DNA from 2 places in the Lysinibacillus sp. G4S2 genome. Region 1 is predicted to be linked to the other one. Evidence: a T-box and tRNA genes for the amino acid it is inferred to sense, from the RefSeq annotation. Region 1 holds a T-box; the other holds one or more tRNA genes.

What was found. A T-box is a leader RNA that pairs with one kind of tRNA and senses whether it is charged. The one in region 1 lies ahead of argS (arginine--tRNA ligase), so its partner is inferred to be a tRNA-Arg.
Region 2: it encodes a tRNA-Arg, which carries the amino acid that the T-box ahead of argS (arginine--tRNA ligase) is inferred to sense. The anticodon was not compared.

The regions. Positions count from the first base shown of each region.
Region 1 covers NZ_JAUCFJ010000002.1:2,673,885-2,685,462, reverse strand. The annotation lists gene msrA (peptide-methionine (S)-S-oxide reductase MsrA) at 1-137, shown strand, start outside; gene QUF91_RS13850 (VOC family protein) at 1,500-1,847, shown strand; gene recQ (DNA helicase RecQ) at 1,919-3,688, opposite strand; gene QUF91_RS13840 (TcaA NTF2-like domain-containing protein) at 3,697-4,800, opposite strand; gene QUF91_RS13835 (MFS transporter) at 5,047-6,225, opposite strand; gene argS (arginine--tRNA ligase) at 6,395-8,068, opposite strand; T-box leader at 8,305-8,524, opposite strand; gene QUF91_RS13825 (hypothetical protein) at 8,640-8,867, opposite strand; gene QUF91_RS13820 (IS1182 family transposase) at 8,962-10,428, opposite strand; gene QUF91_RS13815 (sigma-70 family RNA polymerase sigma factor) at 11,110-11,578, shown strand, end outside.
Region 2 covers NZ_JAUCFJ010000002.1:4,547,884-4,559,461, reverse strand. The annotation lists gene hisF (imidazole glycerol phosphate synthase subunit HisF) at 1-217, shown strand, start outside; gene hisIE (bifunctional phosphoribosyl-AMP cyclohydrolase/phosphoribosyl-ATP diphosphatase HisIE) at 214-831, shown strand; gene QUF91_RS23275 (tetratricopeptide repeat protein) at 922-2,445, shown strand; gene trxB (thioredoxin-disulfide reductase) at 2,599-3,543, shown strand; gene QUF91_RS23265 (8-oxo-dGTP diphosphatase) at 4,101-4,568, shown strand; gene rapZ (RNase adapter RapZ) at 4,578-5,471, shown strand; gene QUF91_RS23255 (gluconeogenesis factor YvcK family protein) at 5,476-6,471, shown strand; gene whiA (DNA-binding protein WhiA) at 6,537-7,484, shown strand; gene QUF91_RS23245 (HPr family phosphocarrier protein) at 7,599-7,856, shown strand; gene QUF91_RS23240 (hypothetical protein) at 8,149-8,325, shown strand; gene QUF91_RS23235 (hypothetical protein) at 8,580-8,750, opposite strand; gene QUF91_RS23230 (hypothetical protein) at 8,747-8,893, opposite strand; gene QUF91_RS23225 (hypothetical protein) at 8,890-9,015, opposite strand; gene clpP (ATP-dependent Clp endopeptidase proteolytic subunit ClpP) at 9,058-9,648, opposite strand; tRNA gene QUF91_RS23215 (tRNA-Arg) at 10,106-10,180, shown strand; gene QUF91_RS23210 (basic amino acid ABC transporter substrate-binding protein) at 10,683-11,477, shown strand.

The DNA of each region.
Region 1 (11,578 bases):
CAATTCGCGATGCTAAGCACTTCTATCCTGCAGAAGATTATCATCAGGACTATTACAAAAAAGAGTCGGAACATTATGAGAAGGACCGTGCGCTTTCAGGTCGAGATCAGTTCATCACTGAGCATTGGGAAAAATAGCTTTAATATAAACATTCATTTCGATAGACGAATCACCTAGGTAATGCCGTTTTCAAAATGAATTTTTCATAATAAGACAGGCGTGTTGATTAGGAAAAAGTAGGTTTATTATTGATCGATGAAAGGGTTTTTCTTGTTGCTATTTTGTGTCGAGCCCTAAAACAGAATCGCTAAAGTTCTTTCGTTCGTTTTATAGGGATACTTTGAAGATTTATCGAAACAAAATCGCTCTTTATCGAAACTATTTGAGCTTTTATCGAAACAAAATCTCATTTTATCGAAACTATTTGGGCTTTTATCGAAACCAAGCTCTTTCTATCAAAGAAATCAACCACATGTTATGATGAAGAGTTTGTAGCGTAGAGCTACTCGACGCTCGCTCGCAGGAAGCCTTGCTCTGTGCGAAGCGACAGCGACAAAATGTTTTATCTGTGCGAAAGCGAAGCGTCAGCAACAAAGCGAGTAGCCCGTAGCGGAAATCAGATCCTTCTAATTTAATTAGGATGGATAAAAATGGTTAATCAACACACCTGATAATAAGATAAAGTTTTTAACCTCTCCCGTACGTGAAGGATCGAAATTAATGTCCACGTTAGTTTAAAAAATTCAGTCATTATAAGATAATGCTTTTAGCTAATTAAAAGCCTCTTCTGATCAATCTAGTCGAAACATTTTCAAATAACGTGAATAAGAAATAATAAACGGTCTATACTATTAAAGATTTCACTTCAAATCCAATGACAAGGAGGGTTAACCCGATGAGTGGGGCTGACCGGTAACTCAGAAGGACCATCAAAGCTGAATGAAGCTAAAGCAAAGTTGTCTTAAAAAATTTTAAGATTCAATGCGGAAGCGAGGCAGTGTGTCATGGAGCACTATAAGTAAGTGAGAATCAAACCCGGAATATTAATATTCCGGGTTTCTTCTTTTTGTTTTGTTACTACTTATGGGTACCGCCAATTTTTTGGAAAATCTAAAAACTTGAAGATATCACACTTTTTTTGTGAACGAGTTTGATTCTAATTGTCAAAAATAAATGGATATTTATGTTAAATTAGAGAAAGAAATGGTGAAGAAATTCACTTACGGTCGAAGGCTTGAAGAACAATTATTCCAAAATGTTAGTATCTGTTTATAGAACAGCTTTTTGACCTCGACGATATATTATCAATTCTTGATGAAGAAATAACTTTTAAGTATGAAATAAAAACCTTCAACTAACGATCGTTTTATAAGAAGTAACCTACCCAAATGATTGATGTGAAAAATTGTACTTAAACTATTCAAGCGGTATAGTTGAAGAAGGAACTAAACATAAATTCGAAAAACGAAAAAATTTAAAGTCGACAGGAGCTAGATATGATGATAAAAGGTTTCGGGGGGATATTTTGGAGAACTAACAATCTTGATGTTATCAAAAAATGGTACAGTGAAGTGTTGAAGTTGGAAATAGACAATTGGAATGGAACTATGATTAAACCCGAATTAGGAAATGAGACGGTCTTTTCATTCTTTAACGAAAATGACAGTTATTTTCCAATAGAACAACAAGTAATGTTAAATTTCCAAGTACATGATATAGACGAAACTATTAAGCATCTCGAACATATTGGTGTTCCTCTTGAGAAGGAAAAAGAAATAAGTGAATTTGGAAAGTTTATTTGGATTAAAGATCCTGAAGGTCGACTAATCGAGCTTTGGGAGAAATAACGTTTTGTTATATTTTTCGAATTTAAAAGGAGTGCTTAATTCTGTTGAATTAAGCACTCCTTTTTTTCTCTTTAAACTGTTTCTAAAAAAGAATGAAGGGCATCGAAAAAACGCTTACCATATTTTTCGAATTTTACTTCGCCAATCCCACTAATATGTCGCAATCCTTCAAGCTCCATTGGTTTTTTATCGCATAAATCACGTAATGTTTTATCAGAGAACACAACAAATGGTGGTACCTTTTCTTCATCAGCAATTTCTTTACGCAATAATCGTAAATGCTCAAATAACGGATCATTGTCTACAATCTTACGTACAGTAACAGCTTCTTTTCGCATAACCGTTCGATTGCCCATAAGAACTTCTTTGCCTTCCTCTGAAACGTAAATAGTCGGAAACGTGCCGTGCTTAACGGCAAGTAAGCTCTCAGCAATTAAAAATTCAATAAAGCTTGAGACATCCTTCGAGGAATATTGACCTTTTAAAATGCCATAGGTAGATAGCCTTACGAAGCCAAACTCCGTCATTTTTTGATTTTTGGAGCCAATTAGCACCTGAGCTACCATTGTCTTGCCAAATTTTTGCCCCATCCTCACGACACAGGCTAACACCTTTTGTGCATCTACTGTCACATCTTTGACTTCTCGTCCATCATTACAATTACTACAACGACTACAAGGCGCCCCTGCTACCTCGCCAAAATACGTTAAGATCGCATTTTGTAGACAGCCTTCTGTATGACAATAATCGACCATCGTTTGCAGCTTCGCTAGTTCCTGCTTAATGCGGGCTTCATCCTGCATCTGTTCAATTAAAAAGCGTTGTGTTTGGACATCGCCTGACGCATACAGCAAAATACAAGCACTCGGTAAGCCATCACGTCCTGCACGGCCTGCTTCCTGATAATAGCTCTCCATATTGCGCGGCATTTGATAATGAATGACAAAACGTACATTACTCTTATCAATTCCCATTCCAAATGCATTGGTTGCTACCATAATGCGCGCCTCGTCTTTTAAAAAGCGCTCCTGTTCTAATGTACGCATATCCTCTGGTAGTCCCGCATGATATTTAGCAACAGATTCTCCCAAACGACTTAAAAGCTCATAGATGGCATCTACTGCTTTTCGAGTAGCTGCGTAAATAATGCCCGCTTCATTTTTATTTTTCACTAAATAGTTTTTAATGTAGCGTTCTTTGTTTTCACCAATTAACACGGAAAAAGCTAAATTATCACGCGAAAAGCCGGTAATTACAGTAGATTGCTCGTCAATATCTAATAATTGTCTAATATCTTCACAAACAGCTGGTGTAGCAGTTGCCGTTAGTGCTAGGACAGTTGGCTTTTGGGGCCATAATGTAAATAATTTTTGGATCGCTCGGTAGCTTGGTCTAAAATCATGCCCCCACTGGGATATACAGTGGGCTTCATCTACAGCAATTAATGGTACAGATAAATTTGATAATACTTGTAAAAACGTTACACTCTCTAATCGTTCTGGCGCTATATAAAGTAACTTTAAATATCCTGCACTCGCAAGTTGCATCGTTTCATTCACTTCTTGCACGGATAAAGTGCTATTTATATACGCGGCCGGAATGTTGGCGGCACGTAATGCTTCTACTTGATCTTGCATTAGAGAAATTAAAGGCGATATGACGACTGTAAGACCATCTAGCATCAGTGCCGGAATTTGATAGCAAATTGATTTACCTCCGCCAGTTGGCATCACACAAAGACTTGATTGACCTCGTAATGTTTGTTCTATTATTGGTGCTTGTCCATTGCGAAATGAATCATAGCCAAAATGATGTTGTAGCATTTGTCTTGCTTGCTCCATCCAACTTTTCACTCCTCAGTTGTTAGACGAATGAGCTTATATTCGCCTTGTTCATTTTTATTTATTTCATATACCATCATAGAATTCGCAAGTGCCTGTTGGCCAGCAGCATTCGTTAGCACATATTCCGTTTTTGCACGAACAACAATATTTTGCCCTTCTATTTTAATATTTTTAATCGTCGTATTGGAAAAATGTATTTTCGCATGTTTGGATTTATAATACGCAACCATACCATCCAATGTACTTTGTAATTCGTCTATACCTACGAAAGGTTTCATGACACTAGCATCATCAATCTCAACAGCTGCTTGTAATTGCTTATGAAATTTATCTAAAAACAGCTTTATTTCATCGCCATTAAAAGCAAAAATGTTATTTCCATATCGATCAATAGCTTGCTGGACTGCTTCTTTGTCGCCTTGTTCTATATATGAATATAAATTTTTTGATTGAGAAAGCCGCTCACTTGTTTTCATACCCTCTTCAATCCATTCATCCAATAACTGCACAATATCTTTAAATGGTAATATGTACGGCTGTGAAACACCGTTTAGCTGGCGTTTAAAATAGATGCCTACAATTTCACCACTTTCCGCTTCTAGAACAGGGCTCCCTAAAGGTATGTTTTGTTCTGCATCTATGTAATAAGCTGCTTTTCTGTCACTATATTTTTCAATGACGTGCGGTAAGCTATCGACATAAACAGCTAATTGATTTAATTCCCCGTTATATACGGTTGGCACATTTACCGATGCGTTGTATGTAACTTCTAAAATGGCGATATTATATGCTGTAGACATATAGTGTACATTGGCTTCCACAAGCTTATTATTATTAAATTGTACGAGAGCAGCTGGCTTTGAAGCTACGAGCGCACCATTTGTCACAATATAAAGCTTTGCGTCCTCTTTTTTGACAATGATCCCTGCACCGATTCCGTTCTCTCCAATTACTTTTACTTCTGGTACAATTTTTTCTTCCTTTTTCTTCACAACTTTTTCCGATTTTACCTCGGCCTTTTTAGTATGAAACATTTCAGCCAATGAATCATTTCCACAGCCTGTTAAAAGTACAGCTGTTGCTCCAAGAATGAGCATTTGTTTCCGCATACGTTCACCAAAACTTTCTTTAAACATCTATCTCTATAATAAACAAGGTTTATATACGTTTCAAGTTTACATAATAATATTATAGTAATTTATATATTATGAAAATACTACTCACCCCCTTTATTTATTTCGTTATACCTATAAAAAACGATTCTTTTTTAGCTTTCATGTGAAAAATGCCTTATAATTTACGCTTAAAATGTTATTTAAAAAAGACATGCCCGTACATTCGCGCATGTCTCAAAATTATTTTTTCTTTAAAATAATTGTAGTAGCTACAATGCCAAGCATTAAAGTCATAAAAATGGCATAGGTAAATGTATGATTACCAGTGACATCATAGCAATAGCCAATAAGTATAGGGATGATCGCGCTTATCATAAAGCCACCTGATAGCACCATTGATGACCAACTATTTGCCTCTTCATCATTTCTAGCCTCATCCAATGGTAACAATAGTCCAATAGGAAATAAGCCACTTAAAACGATACCTATTATTAATACCGCAACCCACAACATAGCACCTGAACCTACCCATAGTAGCGCAAAGCCGAATATACCTAGGATTCCTAAAGAGAAAAGCCAACCGATTCGATTCGACCATCTCTCCATTAGTATAGGAACAGAAATATTTCCAATCATTTGAACGATGGACATAAATGTTAGCATAGAACTTGCAGCGACTAGTGAATAGCCCTTATCCTGTAACATCGGTGCTAACCAAGACATCATTGAGAAAAACAACGACGTTTGTAAACCGAAATAAATTAAAATTGTCCAAGCACGGACATTTTCCCATGGATTTCGCGCATTATTTTCACTCGATACATCTGTTTCGGCCAACTCATCCTGCTCTTTTTGTATTGTCAGTAACCAAATGAAAAGAGCAATAATTGCTAGTACAGACCAACTGCCGAGTGCTATTGTCCAGCTCTCATGAAAACGATTATAAAATGTTACTGTTAGTGCTGCACTTAATGTTGCCCCTGTTCCAATACCAAATGAATAAATACCTACAACTGTAGTAAAGCGGTTCGGGAATTTCTTCTTTATATAGGCATTTAACATTGGCCCAATAAGCGCTATGGCAAACCCAGCAGCAAAGCTTGTGACAACTAGTAGTCCATAACTTTCTTTTATAAAGCGTAGCCCATTCGCTAATGCAATGATGATTATTAAGATCGTAATAGCTGTTTTTGTTCCAATTTTTTTTTGTAATGGTACTGCTAATGGTGCAAAGAGCCCCATACAAAACACTGGAATAGACGTTAAAAAGCTCATTTTTGTATTGGATACATGGAGTGACTCTAAAAGTACATTAAATAGTGGTCCAATTCCTGTGACTGCTGGCCGCATATTGAGCGCAACGAAAAAAATACTGACAATCACAAGTAGCGTGGAAACACGCCATTGCTTTTTCTTCATATTTTCTAAAAACCTTCTCTCTATATATTTCGAAAAATCCCACTAAAGTCTAACAATATGATAAGACCTCAGATTTCACACTATTTCCTTGTACCATTTTTTCTAGTTGCGGTCAATTTCATTGGAATTAATGATTAAAAACATAACTAACACGATGAAGTATAGGTGCCTACATATGTTTAGGTGCATCAATTCCTAACAGTGCTAGTGATTCTTTTAAAACAACAGATACACATTGACAAAATGCCAATCGTGAACTTCTTTGGTTGTCATCAACTAATACTTTATTTTGCGCATAATATTTATTAAATAGACGTGCTAATTGTAGGGCATATTTAGCAATTTGTGATGGATCCGCTTGCTCAAAAGCGTTAACAACTACTTTCGGAAACTGTTCCAGTAATAAAATAACAGGCCAAGCTTGCTCACCTAATACTTCGAAAGATACTTCGTTACTATTGAAATCTGCTTTTTCCAGAAGAGATGAAATACGAGCATACGTATATTGAATATATGGCCCTGTTTCACCTTCAAAATTCATCATGTGCTCAATGGAAAACTCGATATCATGTAGACGATTATTTTTTAGATCATTAAAAATGACTGCTCCTACACCAACCTGATGTGCGATGCTATCTTTCTGCTCAAGCATTGGATTTTTTTCCTCGATATTTCTCTTCGCCGTTGTAATCGCTTCCTTCAGTACATCTGCTAATAAAACAATCTTCCCTTTACGCGTCGACATTTTTTTACCATCTTTTAGGATCATCCCGAAAGGCACATGCTGTAAGTCTTTTGCCCAATTGTACCCCATCTTCTCAATAACCTTAAATAGTTGGCTAAAATGAAGAGATTGTTCATTCCCTACTACATAAAATATTTTTTGAGGATCATATTGTTGTTTACGATAAATAGCAGCTGCTAAATCACGAGTAGCATAAAGCGTAGCACCGTCTGTTTTAGTTATTAAGCATGGAGGCATATTGTCTATTTCAACGACATAAGCACCATCGGATTTTACAAGCAGCTCTTTTTCTTCCAGCTCTTGCACAACAGCAGCCATTTTGTCATTGTAGAAGGCTTCGCCAGCGAATGAATCAAAGTCAATGCCAAGCAGTTGATAAATGGTCTTGAATTCTACGAGTGAAGCATCTCTAAACCATTGCCAAAGAGCTAATGCCTCTTCATCCCCATCCTCTAATGCTTTAAAAGCAGCACGTGCTTGTTCATTAAGTGTGTCATCCTTTTCCGCTTCTTCATGGAACTGCACATAAATTTTTAATAATTCCTCTATTGGAGCAGCTTCAATAGTTTGTTGATCGCCCCATCTTCTATAGGCAACAATTAATTTACCAAACTGTGTTCCCCAGTCACCTAAATGATTAATACGAATTGCTTTATAGCCATTTTTCTCGGCAATGTTTGCCAAAGCATTACCGATTACTGTAGAACGTAAATGGCCCAAGGAAAATGGCTTCGCTATATTAGGTGAAGAAAAATCCAAAACAACATTCCCTTTTGGTTCCTGTACGGTGCCATATAAGTTTTTTTCTTTTACTATTTGGCTAAGCACTTGTTTAGTAATCGTTGGCTGATGGTAAAATATATTGACATATCCAGCTACTACTTGAACTTCTTGTATGAAGTCACAGCGTAAATTGTTTTGAATATCGACAGCGATTGTGTGCGGGGATTTTCTTAATTTTTTAGCTAGTGTAAAGCATGGAAATGCCACATCCCCTAAGTCCAAATTTTTCGGTTTCTCCAGTAAATTTTGAATTTCATTAAACGTCAGTTCGTTATTCAATGCCTCAGCTATACTTTTCGCGATTTGTTTATACATGTTTTTTCTCCTCCCAATATATAATTAATTTCGTCTTGGCGTAATTGCGTCCGGATTTTGAATAGTGCCCGCACAATTTATTCCTTTCAAAATCCGTAACATCCGCACAGAGGCTTTATCTTCATTCAGTAGGGGTTTGGAAACTCACTGAAAAGGAACCACATCCCCTTTTCATCTCTTACCTTTAGAAATAAGAGTTTTCTGCTGAATGAAGATAAAAAAGCCCTCGTCTCTAAAATAGAGACGAGAGCATAGTTTTCCCGTGGTACCACTCTAGTTGCCATAAAATATGACCACTTTCCATTGTTAACGAGGTGACTCCCCGATATTCTCTACTACTCATTCGAGAACCTTCTCCAAAGTGCGTTTCATTTATGGTTTCTGCATTAGGCTCACACCGTCCCTAATTCGCTTTCCAGTAGCACCATAAACTACTCTCTTTTTCATCGAATTTAACTGTGATTTTGAAATATTTTACATGAGCTGCTATTTAAAGTCAACCGTCTATTTGTAATAATTAAAAAGCGCAATACTTTCCTATTATTAATTTAATTTCAAATAAATAGGCTCTTCACCAAAACGTGTGGTTGATTTCCGTTCCGACTGGGCGCTTTGTAGCTGTCGCTTTGCTTTCGCTACAGAAAACATTTGCCGCTGCCGCTTCGCTTTCGCGCAGATAAAACATTTGCCGCTGCCGCTTCGCTTTCGCGCAGAGCAGAGCTTCCTGGGGGCGTCCGATGAGCCGCTTCACTCGCGTTGCTCGCTCCAGGGTCTCATCTGTGACGCTGATCGAGGGCACTGAAAAACTCATCAAAATTAAAATTTTTTAACTCAAAAAAAATATCGGGCGCCATTTCATCCTTTTTTAGGAAGGGGTCGTCCGATTTCTTTCATTATTCTTTGCTTTTTTCGTTCATTAGTTTTAAAATTCTCTTCATATTCACGACAAATAGCGTTGCGGCTGCTTGTATTTGCATACCAAATAGACCCGTGGCGTTTGCTTGATTATACCCGTGTCTGTTTTTTATTTCACTATTCTTTGCTTCGATTTTATAGCGTTCTTTTGCCAATTGTTTAAAGGATTCCGTTTCCTGAAACACTTCTTGTTCTATGTGTTCATTTGACAGAAGAGAAACTGAATAACTTTTTGTTTTCGCTCCTTCTTTATAACACCCTTCTTTTAAAGGACAAACTTTACATTTTTCTATATCAAAGAAATATTTTAATTGTGTATTTTGCGTGGAATTCTTACGCTTTTTAATACTTTTACTCTTTGCTAAATGTCCAGCAGGGCACACATATAAATCGGCATCTTTATTAAACTCAAACTTACTTTCTTGCTTCCGTTGACCGTTCGTAATAACAGGATGTAGCCTTGAAATGAGTTGAATCTCTTTCTTTTTTGTGTATAATAAATTCTCTTTACCAGAATACGCTGTATCTCCAAGAATGGTGTTCACTTCTATGCCTGCTTGCTCACTCTTCTCTACTAGCTCTTGTAAATAATTCCCGTCACTTTTTTCACCTGTTGTTACAACTACTGCTGTTATAAGTCTTTCATCACTCATTGCCAAATGTGTTTTATAACCAAAGAAAGGATTCTCTTTAGATTTATAACCGACACGTGCATCAGGATCAGCTGAGTAATTTATTTTAAGCTCATAATCTTCAATAACTTCTTTGAGGACATTTACTTTTTCTTGTACACTTGGTATTTGAGCAATAGCCTTATTTTCTTCTATTATTTGAATGACTTGGTGACAATAGTCCACTTCTTTTTGGATATCTTGAGAAGTCGGTTTAGTGGGAAATTTTGATTTCATTGTTTCATCGAATTGATACACGGCTTTTCGTACCTGTTTTGATTTCTCTTGTAAAAACTCTTTCGGGGACTTCTGTTGGTAGCGTGCCTTCGTATGTGTTGCGTCTACAATCAATGTTTTACTTTTTAAAACACCCTGTGCAATAGCTAGTTCTACGGTTTTGTGAATGAGTAAATCTAACAATTGGACATCTTGTAAACGTAATCGACGGAATTTTGTTAAAGAACTTGCCTCAATAACACCTTCTTCTGGTGCCATATCTAAAAAATATTTAAAGGACATATCATATTTAGAACGTTCTACTACATCAACATCAGAAATATCATAAATTGCCTTAAGTAATAAATATTTGAACATACGAATAGGTGAAATAGCGTAACGACCATTATCTAGACAATATTTAGTCTCTAATTCCTCTAAAACAAAAGTAAAATCAATTAATTCCTTCATTTGACGAAGCATATTATCTTTTGGCACAACTAAATCATAGATTGCCATATGAGGACTAAGAGCAAGCGTTTCTTGTTTGGAAAGCATAAAAAGCACCACCTAAAATGAACAGTATACTAATAATTATAGATGAAAAAGAAAAGGAAGTAGAGAAAAAATTCGCTACTTCCTTTATCTAACCACTTTTTCAGTGCCCTCGACGCTGATCCCCAAGGAGTCGCCCAGTCGGAACGAAGGTCAACTAATATACAGCCCATATATTTAAAAAAACGTCATCCACAACTTTTGGTGATGATCCAATAAATAGTGATTTTTATCAGGCGTGTTGATTAGGAAAAAATAGGTTTATTATTGATCGATGAAAGGGTTTTTCTTGTTGCTATTTTGTGTCGAGCCCCAAAACAGAATCGCTAAAGCTACTTTCGTTCGTTTTATAGGAATACTTTGAAGATTTATCGAAACTAAATCGCTCTTTATCGAAACTATTTGAGCTTTTATCGAAACAAAATCTCATTTTATCGAAACTATTTGGGCTTTTATCGAAACCAAACTCTTTCTATCAAAGAAATCAACCACATTTTATGATGAAGAGTTTGTAGCGTAGGGCTACTCGCTCGCAACAAAGCGAGTAGTCCGTAGCGGAAATCAGATCCTTCTATTTATTAGGGTGGATAAAAATGGTTAATCAACACACCTGGATTTTTGCAAAAATAAAACCGGTACTATTTGGCAATCGTCTAATGAATGAACAGGTAAGGAGGGATGAAGATGGAAGAAACAATGCAAGTAAGCGGATTATCACGAGATCAGGTAATCGAAGAGCTTATGACAGATTATGGTCAAGAGGTGTTACAGCTTGTTTATACATATGTACATGATGCTGCACTTGCAGAGGATTTAACGCAAGAGATTTTTATTAAGTGCTATAAGGCCCTTTCAAGCTACCAGGGTAAATCAAGTTTGAAGACATGGTTGTGGCGTATTGCCATCAATCATTCAAAGGACTATATAAAGAGCTGGTACAAGAAAAACGTCGATGTTATCGAAACAAATGTGTTAGCGGAAACATTGGAAACTGGTGATTTACTAGAACAGGTCGTTCAACATAGTGAAGATGATGCGCTGTTTGACCTCGTGATGGCACTCCCCGTAAAATATCGTGAACTTATTTACTTTTATTATTTTGAGGAGTACTCGATTCAGGAGATTGCCAGCATTTTATCTTTGAATAAAAATA
Region 2 (11,578 bases), 1.9 Mb from region 1:
AGGTTTTGATTTAGCATTAACAAAAGCCGTGAGAGAGGCTGTGACAGTTCCTGTTATTGCAAGCGGCGGTGCAGGGAATGCCGACCATTTTTACGAGGTATTAGCTGAAGATGTCGATGCAGATGCAGCACTTGCCGCATCCATCTTCCATTATAAAGAAACGAGCGTAGCGCAAGTAAAAGAATACTTACGTGAAAAAGGAGTGGCGGTAAGATGATTGACAACATTAAATTTGATGATAAAGGTCTTGTCACTGCAGTAGTACAAGATGCTAATACAAAAGAAGTATTAACTGTAGCATATATGAATAAAGAATCATTGGAGAAAACGCTTGAATCAGGAGAAACATGGTTCTTCTCACGTTCACGTCAAGAGCTTTGGCATAAAGGAGCAACAAGTGGTCATACACAAAAAGTTGTGTCTATAAAAGCGGACTGTGATGGTGACGCATTAGTCGTGGAAGTAATTCCTGCTGGCCCAGCTTGCCATAATGGTACAATTTCTTGCTTTACGGAGATCATTCAGCAAAATGCCAAGGTCGGCTCTGTTGAGATTATTTCTAGACTTGTAAATATCATTGAAAAGCGTGAGCAAGAAATGCCAGAAGGAGCGTATACTACATATTTATTCGATAAAGGAATCGATAAAATTTGTAAAAAAGTCGGCGAAGAAGCAACAGAGGTTGTTATCGGTGCAAAAAATCGTGATGCTGAAGAAGTGAAATGGGAGGCTGCCGATTTAATGTATCACCTACTAGTGTTACTACAAGAACAAAAAGTAAGTGTTTATGACGTGCTACATGTGTTGGAAAAACGTCACGAAGAGAAATAACGGCATATTGCTTATTGTATGGTATAATAGAAGTTACTGTGTAAAGGAACGTGTGATACGTTCCTTATTTCTTGTTTCGGAGGAAATATTTTGGAAAAGAAACGTCAAAAAGAAAATCAATCGAATATAGTGTCGTTCATTCCCACAGGCGACTATTATTATAAAAAATCCATTCAAGCAATGAATAGCGGACAAATGAATAAGGCGTATAAATATTTACAGCGAGCAGTTGATTTAAGTCCTGATGATCCAATGATTTTATTGCAATTAGCGATTATAGAGTTAGAGGGTCAACGTTTCGAGGAAGCGTATGATCTTCTTCATCGTGCCTATCAGATAGATCCAGATAATCCAGAAATTATTTTTTACATGGCAGAGGTATCTGGATGCGTTGGTATTATGCATGATGCTAAACGCTTTGCAGAGCAATATTTACAAATAGAGCCAGAGGGTGCTTATGCAGTTGAAGCGGCTGAAATATTAGAGTTTGTTGCCTTTGAGCAAGATGATTTTGAGGAGCTTGAAGGTTCTGGTGAAGATTTGTATCGGCAGGAACAGGCGAGGCGCTGTATGGAAAAGGGAGATTTCCCAGAAGCTATTACTATTCTAGAAGACTTAATTGAAGATAGACCAGATTTTTGGTCGGCCTATAACAACTTAGCTCTTGCTTATTTTTATGTTGGTGAAGCAGAACAGGCGAAGGCTCTTCTAAACAAGGTACTACGTGAAAATAAAGGGAATTTACATGCACTTTGTAATTTAACTGTGATTGCGTATTATGAAAAAAATGAAGAGGATTTAAAGGATCTTTTAGAAGTACTTATGAAAATTCAGCCATACACATGGGAACATCGTTACAAGCTGGGTGCAACATTAGCGCTTGTTGGACAGTATGATTTAGCATTTAAATGGTTGCGTAGTATGCAAAAACGTGGCTATGCGGGAGATGCTGGCTTTTACTTCTGGTTATCCCACGCAGCGTATTTTTCTGAACATGAAGAGATTTCAAAGAGTGCATGGGAACAGCTACTTGAGCTAGATCCAGAAAAAGAAGGCTTTGAACCTTGGCGCCAAGAGGAAAATGTATATGCGCTTGATGCATTAGAGCATGATCGTGATTATATTGTGGAAAAGCTGGAGAGCGATTATACAAGTGAACGCATATTTGGTTTATTTTTACTAAGCTGCACCGCGCATAAACAGGAAATTATTGCGCATCCCAAATGGATAGATGTTGAGCAATTTAATGCGTATGAAAAGCTATTCCTCGCTTATGCTTTAGGACATCAATTTGATATGAAAAACAAAGTAGAGGCTAGCTTTATACGAGCAGTAAGTGTACCAGAAATTTTACTAGAACAGTATGGTAAACTAACGACATTAATTGCACCAATGTTCCAAATGTGGTTTGTGCTTTGTGAGCAAGCATTGATTAACAATTATCGTTTCACAAATCCAGCGGCTATTGCAGGAGCAAATGACTATTTATTCCGCTCTTCGCGTAATCTCAAGGTGACAAAAAAAGAGATAGCTCAGCAATACGGAGTATCCGTGTCAACTTTATCGAAGTATATTGATGAAATTTTAATGTTTTTACCAAGTACGAATAATTAGACTGTGAGCAACATAGTTGAATAACTTTTTACTTTCACATACGATGAACATACTGTAGTTATTATTAATGGAGTCTTGGCTGCGTCCGAGGCATTATCTTCATTGCACATATGGAATGAAGATAAAAAAGTATTTGTTTAGGGGGAAGTATTTATGTCAGAAGAAAAAATTTATGATGTTGTAATAATTGGTGCAGGTCCGGCTGGTATGACTGCGGCTGTTTATACATCACGTGCCAACCTTTCAACTTTAATGATTGAACGTGGGATCCCTGGCGGACAAATGGCAAATACAGAAGAAGTAGAAAACTATCCTGGATTTGATACAATTTTAGGGCCTGAGCTATCGACAAAAATGTTCGACCATGCTAAAAAATTTGGTGCAGAATATGCGTATGGCGATGTAACTGAAATTATTGATGGTGAGGAATATAAAACAATAAAATCAGGTGCTAAAGAATATAAAACACGAGCAATTATTCTTTCTACAGGTGCGGAATATAAAAAAATGGGTGTGCCTGGCGAGAAAGAACTTGGAGGTCGTGGTGTCAGCTATTGTGCAGTATGTGATGGTGCATTCTTCAAGCAAAAAAATCTTGTTGTCGTAGGTGGCGGAGATTCTGCTGTTGAAGAAGGTGTTTACTTAACTCGCTTTGCTGATAAAGTAACAATCGTGCACCGTCGTGATAAATTACGTGCACAAAAAATTCTTCAAGATCGTGCCTTTGCTAACGAAAAAATTGATTTCATTTGGAATGCAACTGTTAAAGAAATTAATGAGGCAGATGGTAAAGTTGGAAGTGTAACATTACAATCAACTGTAGATGGTACAGAATCTGATTTTGCTGCTGATGGCGTATTTGTTTACATTGGTATGCTACCTTTAACTAAACCATTTGAGTCTTTAGGGATTTTAAATGAAGCTGGTTATATTGTGACAAATGAAAATATGGAAACAACGATACCAGGAATCTTCGCAGCAGGAGATGTACGTGAAAAATCACTACGTCAAATCGTTACAGCGACAGGTGACGGAAGTATTGCAGCACAAGCAGTACAACATTATGTGGAAGAATTATTAGAAAAAATTAATGCTTAAAGTGAATCAAGAGATTGGCTCATCACCAGAAGTTGTGGATGACATTTCGCCCAGTCGGAACGGAAATCCCCCACATTATGGGTATGATCCTCTTGATTAAATTTTAAGGAAAAAAATACAATTTTAATACGGTCTTAATATAGTTGTAACTTGAATGACATATAAAAGGTGTAATATATAAAGTGTAATTAGCAATCCCCCTTTTATTTTGTTGAGTAGGTTGTTTCCGCCTAAATAGGTGGAGCAACCTATTTTTGTTGTTAAAGAAACTATAAATTTTTAATTATGGATAACCAGGCATTCTCGGGCTAAAGTGGTGGACCGTTTACTTTTATTTCGAGCTCTCCAGCGCTCGCTTAGCGCATTTGTTCTGTGCATAAAATTTTTGATTTTTTATTGCGTTGTTTCATATGTTTAAGTAGTAGTTAAAAACATGGTTCCTGTAAGTGTTAGTGAAGTTAAAATTGCAATGCTCCTAAAATTCTGAATTGAGGACAAACCTTGTTTGGTCTTGGTATAATAAAAGGTAGAATGCAAAAGTGATTAGAGGTGTGCCTATGCAAAGAATTGCAAATTTAATAGCCGTGAAAGACGGTCAAGTATTATTACTTCAGAAGCCAAGACGTGGCTGGTACGTAGCTCCTGGCGGTAAAATGGAGAGCGGTGAGTCAATTTATGAGGCTGCTGTACGTGAGTTTCAAGAAGAAACAAATGTCACACCATTAAATGCTCATTTAAAGGGTGTTTATACGATGATTATTAAAGAAAATAATGAGGTAGTTGACGAATGGATGCTTTATACATTTGTTGCAAAGGATATAGAAGGTGTACCGTTTGAAGAAACTAGAGAAGGCAAACTTGCATGGCACCCAGCAGAGGATTTGAAACATTTGCCAATGGCTGAAGGTGATCGAACAAATTTACAATTTGCTATCTCACAATCAGGCATTCAGTACGGTACGTTTGAATATACGACTGATTTTGAATTACTTCATGAGAAAATACAAATATCAATAGAACAATAAAGGAGCTGCATGATAGTGGTGGTTGAAGGCCAAAAAAATACACATGAATTGGTTATTATTACAGGGATGTCTGGAGCTGGGAAAACAGTAGCTATTCAAAGCTTTGAGGATTTAGGGTATTACTGTATTGATAATTTACCACCAGCGTTGCTCACGACATTTTTAACCTTACTCAGGGATTCGGGTAAAAATATTTCACGTATTGCAGCTGTCATGGATATGCGTGGTGGCGACTTTTTTGATTCTCTAATTGGAGCCCTCGACCATATACTTAAAGAAGGCGATACTGTTGCACGAATTTTATTTTTAGATGCAGATGATGCAACTTTAGTTAGACGCTATAAGGAAACAAGACGTGCACATCCATTAGCTGTAAATGGGTTACCGTTAGATGGTATTAAACAGGAACGAAAGCTCTTATCGGAAGTGAAGGGTCGAGCTAAATTTGTCTATAATACATCTAATATGAAGCCCAAAGAGCTACGCGAAAAAATCGTTAAAGAATTTGCCAGTGATGCTGATAATACTTTCTCAGTCAATATCATGTCTTTTGGATTTAAGCATGGTATGCCGATAGATGCAGACTTAGTGTTTGACGTTCGTTTTTTAAAAAATCCATATTATGTAGAAGAGTTACGACATAAAACGGGTTTACAAACTGAGGTATCTTCTTATGTTTTGGCACTTGAAGATACGCAAACACTCATTCAAAAACTAACGGATTTGTTTGAATTTATGATTCCTCTCTATAGACAAGAGGGCAAATCACAACTTGTTATTGCTTTTGGTTGTACTGGAGGACAGCATCGTTCAGTGACATTAACAGAATATTTCGGGGCATATTTAGCTAGTAAGGAAAATACTGTTATCACGCATCGTGACATCAATCGTAGAAAGGATTGAGTGAATGGGAAAGAAGCGAACAAAGCTTGTTGTAATAGGTGGTGGTACAGGGCTTTCTACTTTATTACGAGGGCTCAAGCACCACCCATTTGAAATTACTGCAATTGTGACAGTAGCTGATGACGGTGGTTCTTCAGGACGCTTACGGGATGACTATGATATCCCACCACCTGGTGATGTTCGTAATGTTATCGCAGCTTTATCGGATGTTGAACCGCTTGTAGAGCAAATGTTTCAATATCGATTTTCAGCATCAGAAGATTTAAGTGGGCATTCATTAGGTAATTTAATGCTGACTGCTTTAACAGACATTACTGGGGATTTTAACCATGCTATTAGTGAAATGGGAAAGGTTTTAAAGGTCCATGGTCGCGTTATACCAGCAGCTAATAAAAAGATAAATTTACATGCAGAGCTTGAGGACGGTTCAGTAATTGAAGGTGAATCTAAAATTCCGATGGCAACAAAACGAGTTAGTCGTGTTTTTTTAGTACCTGAAAACGTGAAACCGTTACCAGAGGCTATTCGAGCAATCTATCGTGCTGACTATATTTTAATTGGTCCGGGAAGTTTATATACAAGTATTATTCCAAACCTTCTTGTAAAAGGAATTGGGGAGGCTGTTGTAAAAGCTAAGGGAAGAAAAATATACGTTTGTAATTTAATGACTCAAAAAGGTGAAACTATTTCCTATACAGCAGGTGACCATGTTAAAGCTTTATACAAGCATGTTGGAGATTCCTTTATAGATTCTATTTTGGTGAATGATGTAAAACTACCTCATCCTGTAAAAGAGCTTTATAAGGAAGAATGTGCGGAGCCAGTGACATTTGACGTTGCAAAGCTTGAAAGTATGGGATTAGAGGTTATTAAACGAGATATTGCTACGATTCGTTCAGACGGAACGGTTCGTCATAATGCAGCAAACGTTGCAAAATGGCTTGTAGATTACGCAAATATCTATAAGCAAACAGAAAGTGAACCAATAATAGAATCATAAAGCGCTATTTGTATATGATAAGATGGACATATACATAGAACTAAAGGTTGAAAGGAGGGCGTGATATGTCTTTTGCTTCTGAAACCAAAAAGGAATTAACCCAAATAGAAGCGGACAATCATTGTATGAAAGCAGAAGTATCTGCCCTAATTCGTATGAATGGTTCATTATCCTTTGCTAATAAACAGTTAAGCTTAGACGTACAAACTGAAAACGCTGCAATCGCAAGAAGACTTTATACGATTATGAAAAAGATGTATCCATATAATGTAGAGTTACTTGTTCGAAAAAAAATGCGTTTGAAAAAAAATAACGTATACATTTGCCGTGTAAGAGAAGGTGCACGTGAGCTACTAATTGATTTAGAAATCATCTCAGACGACTTTCAATTTAATCATACTATTTCTCGAAAGCTCATTGAAAAGAGTGGCCAAAAAAGAGCGTATTTACGAGGCGCATTTTTAGCAGGTGGCTCTGTCAACAATCCAGAAACATCAGCCTACCATTTAGAAATTTATTCATTATATAAAGAGCATGGCGAAGCTTTAATGGATTTGATGAACGAATTTGAGTTGAATGCAAAAACAATTGAACGAAAAAAAGGCTTTGTTACCTATTTAAAAGAAGCAGAAAAAATTTCTGATTTTCTTAATATTGTTGGCGCTCATCAAGCAATGATGAAATTTGAAGACGTTCGTATATTGCGAGACATGAGAAATAGTGTTAATCGCATTGTCAACTGTGAAACTGCAAACTTAAATAAAACAATAGGTGCAGCATTACGTCAGGTAGAGAATATTCGTTTTATTGAAAACTCAATAGGCCTAGATCAATTGCCTGAAAAACTTCGTGAAATTGCACGATTACGAGTAGAATATCAAGATGTAACGCTAAAAGAACTTGGTGAAATGGTATCAAGTGGAACGGTTAGTAAATCAGGTGTCAATCATCGATTACGGAAAATCGATGAAATTGCCGATGCTTTAAGACGTGGTGAAAAAATTGGTGGTTAAATTTTCATACTTTTCAGGTATGAATGTCATGCGTAATCACGTATTGTTCTTTAGCTAGTAAGTGAGGTAAGATAAAACTAATAAAATGAACGGTAGTAAAGGGGAGTTTTGAGAATGACCGAGAGAAGAGTCCATGTAAAATTAAAATTAGGACTACAAGCTAGACAAGCAGCGCTATTTGTACAAGAAGCAAATCGTTTTAGCGCAGATATCTTTCTTGAGAAAGACGAGAAAAAAGTAAATGCTAAATCCATTATGGGTGTTATGAGCTTAGCCATCGCAAAAGGAACAGAGGTTGTTCTAAGCAGTGATGGTAACGACGCTGAGCAAGCGGTTACAGCATTGGCAGCACTAATCGAAGAAGAAGATTAAAAAACATATAATGCAAAGAGACTGTCCAAGACGTAAAACTTACATCTTGGGCAGTTTTTTTGCTCTTCCACATTGAAAAAACAGGTCCCATCCTATTTGTACAATCTAAAATGAAGGTCAATGCTATGCCACTTCAATCGTCGAGGTGATGGATAGAAAGGGAAAAGTTGCGGATAGAAAGTTAAAGCGACGGGTAGAACAATCGAAGCGAAGGAAAGAAAAGGCCGGAGAAGGCAAGGCGAAGGAGGCAAAGTGAAGGAAAGAAAAGGCCGCGGCGGATAGAAGAGTCGAAATGATGGATAGAAAGGGAAAAAACGTGGATAGAATGGCCAAAAACGTGGATAGAATGGCCAAAAACGTGGATAGAAAGACCAAAATCGTGGATAGAAAAGCCGAAAACGTGGATAGAAAAGCCGAAGTGCCGGATAGAAGGGCCAAAGCGAGGGAAAGAAAAGGCCGCGGCGGATAGAAGAGCCGAAATGATGGATAGAAAGGCCAAAAACGTGGATAGAAGGGCCAAAAACGTGGATAGAAAAGCCGAAATGCCGGATAGAAGGGCCAAAGTGAAGGAAAGAAAAGGTCGCGGCGGATAGAAGAGCCGAAATCGTGGATAGAAAGGGAAAAAACGTGGATAGAAGGGCCAAAAACGTGGATAGAAGGGCCGACGTGACGGATAGAAGGGCCAAAGCGAGGGAAAGAAAAGGCTCGAAGCGATGGAAAGAGCTAACAGAGTGACGGAAAGAAATCCAAGCGACGGAAAGAATCATCCAAGCGACGGATAGAACTATCGGAGCGACGGAAAGAGCCGCCAGAGCGACGGATAGAAATTAAAGTGACGGAAAGAACTATCCAAGCGACGGAAAGAATCATCCAAGCGACGGATAGAACTATCAAAGCGACGGAAAGAGCCGCCAGAGCGACGGATAGAAATTAAAGCGACGGAAAGAACTATCCAAGCGACGGAAAGAATCATCAAAGTGACGGATAGAACAATCGCAACGACGGAAAGAGCCGCCAGAGTGACGGATAGAAATCAAAGCGACGGATAGAAATTAAAGTGACGGAAAGAACTATCCAAGCGACGGAAAGCGCCGCCAGAACGACGGATAGACCTATCGCAACGACGGATAAAACATCCCAACATTATATGTAGAACCAAAAAAGACATCTCAGAAATAATAAATCTGAGATGTCCTTATTTTTATTTACGGTCGCTACGATCCATAATATGGTCGATTAAGCCGTATTCTTTTGCACGCTCAGCAGTCATGAAGTTATCGCGATCTGTATCTCTTGAAATAACTTCAAGCGGTTGACCCGTGCGTTCTGATAAAATACCATTTAATTTTTCACGTAAGAATAAAATACGTTTTGCAGCGATTTCGATTTCAGTTGCTTGACCTTGTGCTCCGCCAAGAGGTTGGTGAATCATTACTTCAGCATTCGGTAATGCGAAGCGTTTACCAGGTTCACCTGCAGCAAGTAGGAAAGCACCCATAGATGCTGCCATACCAATACAAATTGTTTGTACTTTCGGCTTGATGATTTGCATTGTGTCATAAATTGCCATACCAGCAGTGATAGATCCACCTGGTGAGTTAATGTAAAGAGAGATATCTTTATCTGGATCTTCTGCTTGTAGGAATAGAAGTTGAGCAACAATTGAGTTAGCAACATTGTCGTCAATTGCACTTCCTAATAGGATAATACGGTCTTTTAGTAGTCGTGAATAGATGTCATACGCACGTTCACCACGACTTGTTTGTTCAATAACTGTAGGAATTAAATTCATGTTAAATCCTCCTTAAAAAACTAAATTCGAATACTTTTGCTGAAAAACATCCGTTGTGTTTCAGCTGTATCCTTATCATACACATTATAGTCAGGGAAGGTCAAATATTAACCCTGTTAAAGTGAAATAAATTAAATAAAAAATGGATCGATACAAAAATCTGATCTTGCTTAAAAAGTATTGCGAAGTACGGGCGACGAAAAGGCTCAGGCAACGTCTGCCTAAAGCGTCCGGTCGTAGTCATGCGCGGTCAACTATATATTTTGGTGAAGAGCCTAAAAAAAATTAAAATCTTTTGCATTCTATAGTTGAATTATGAGCAATAGGTTTGTATAATTGATAAGGTCATAAGTTAAAGTACAGTACACTATTTTGCAGGTATGCTTCAAATGAGGATTATCTACATCATGCTTTTCATAAAGCCTAGAGTGAGTACTTTTTTTTTGTGGTCTTAATTGCCCTCGTGGTGTAATGGATAACACGTAAGATTCCGGTTCTTGCACTGGGGGTTCGATTCCCTCCGAGGGCGCCATTTTACTGATTAATTGATTTATTTTTATAGCTCATTCTCCTAATAAGTAGTTTAGCAGCCTGCTTAGTGGAGAAGAGGGGAAAATAATGGGAATACTATCTAGTTAGCATTATTCCCGTATGTGTTCCTTTCAAACCTTCAAAAAAGCAACAACTCCAAATTATTTTTTAGTGAACATACTGTACGTGAAGACTAGTGTACTAGTCGGAAAAAAGAATCCTATCTGAGGGGATTCTTTTTTTTTTGCCAAAAAACATCTACCTTGGGCATAGTTCTGATATGTATAAATATACATTTTAGGTTAGATTTCCGTTTATTAATGCCGTTTTCTGCTAAAAAACCCAAACGAAATAAATTTTTATGAAAAAATAATTACTTTTATACAGAATGTTATTGTCTAAAGAGAATAATGTCACTATAATTGACCTAATAGTCTAAAGTTTCCGAATTGACTAAAATATTAAGTGTGTTTCGGAAAACAATCGAATTAGGGGGAGTAGCTATGAAAAAAAGTTTATCTATGTTACTTGTGGTCGTCGCAGCATTTGCAATAGTTTTAGCAGGTTGTGGCGCAAAAGAAAAGACATCATCTGGTAGCGAGCCATCCGAAGGTGAAAGTGGTAAAAAAGTTTATAAGGTAGGAACAGAAGCTACTTTTGCACCATTCGAATCGCTTGATGATAAAGGTAATGTTGTAGGAATTGATGTCGATATTTTAAAGGCGATTGCTGATGAAATGGGATTTGAAGTGGAATGGCAAAATATTGGTTGGGAGCCTGTATTCCAAACAATTAAGAATGGTGAAACAGATATCGGTGCATCTGGGATAACTATTAATAAAAAGCGTAAAGAGTCATTTGACTTTACTGAGCCATATTATGAATCTCAATTAGTAATCGTTGTAAAGGAAGATTCAAAGATTAAATCTTTAGATGATTTAAAAGATAAAAAGATTTCGGTACAAATTAATGCTACTGGTCATGAAGCTGCTAAAAAGCTTCAAGGTGAATCAAGTACAAATATTATGGCATTTGAAACCCAACCAATTGCTATTCAAGAGATGCTAAATGGAAACGTAGACGCAACAATTGGTGATAATGCGGTAGTTTATGAATATATTAAGGCACATCCAAAAGAAAAGCTTAAAGTAGTTAAAGATGACGCATTTGAAAAAGAATATTATGGATTTATGGTTCAAAAAGGGAATAAAGAGCTGTTAAACCTATTAAATGAAGGTCTGAAAAAAATTAAAGAAAACGGTAAATTAAAAGAAATTACAGGAACAGAATTTAAGTAATAATAAATACATGATGCCACTAGTATAGTTATGCTAGCGGCTCATTTATTTTCATATAGCAAAATGTTATTGTAGCGAAAGCAAATCGGCAGCTACAGCTA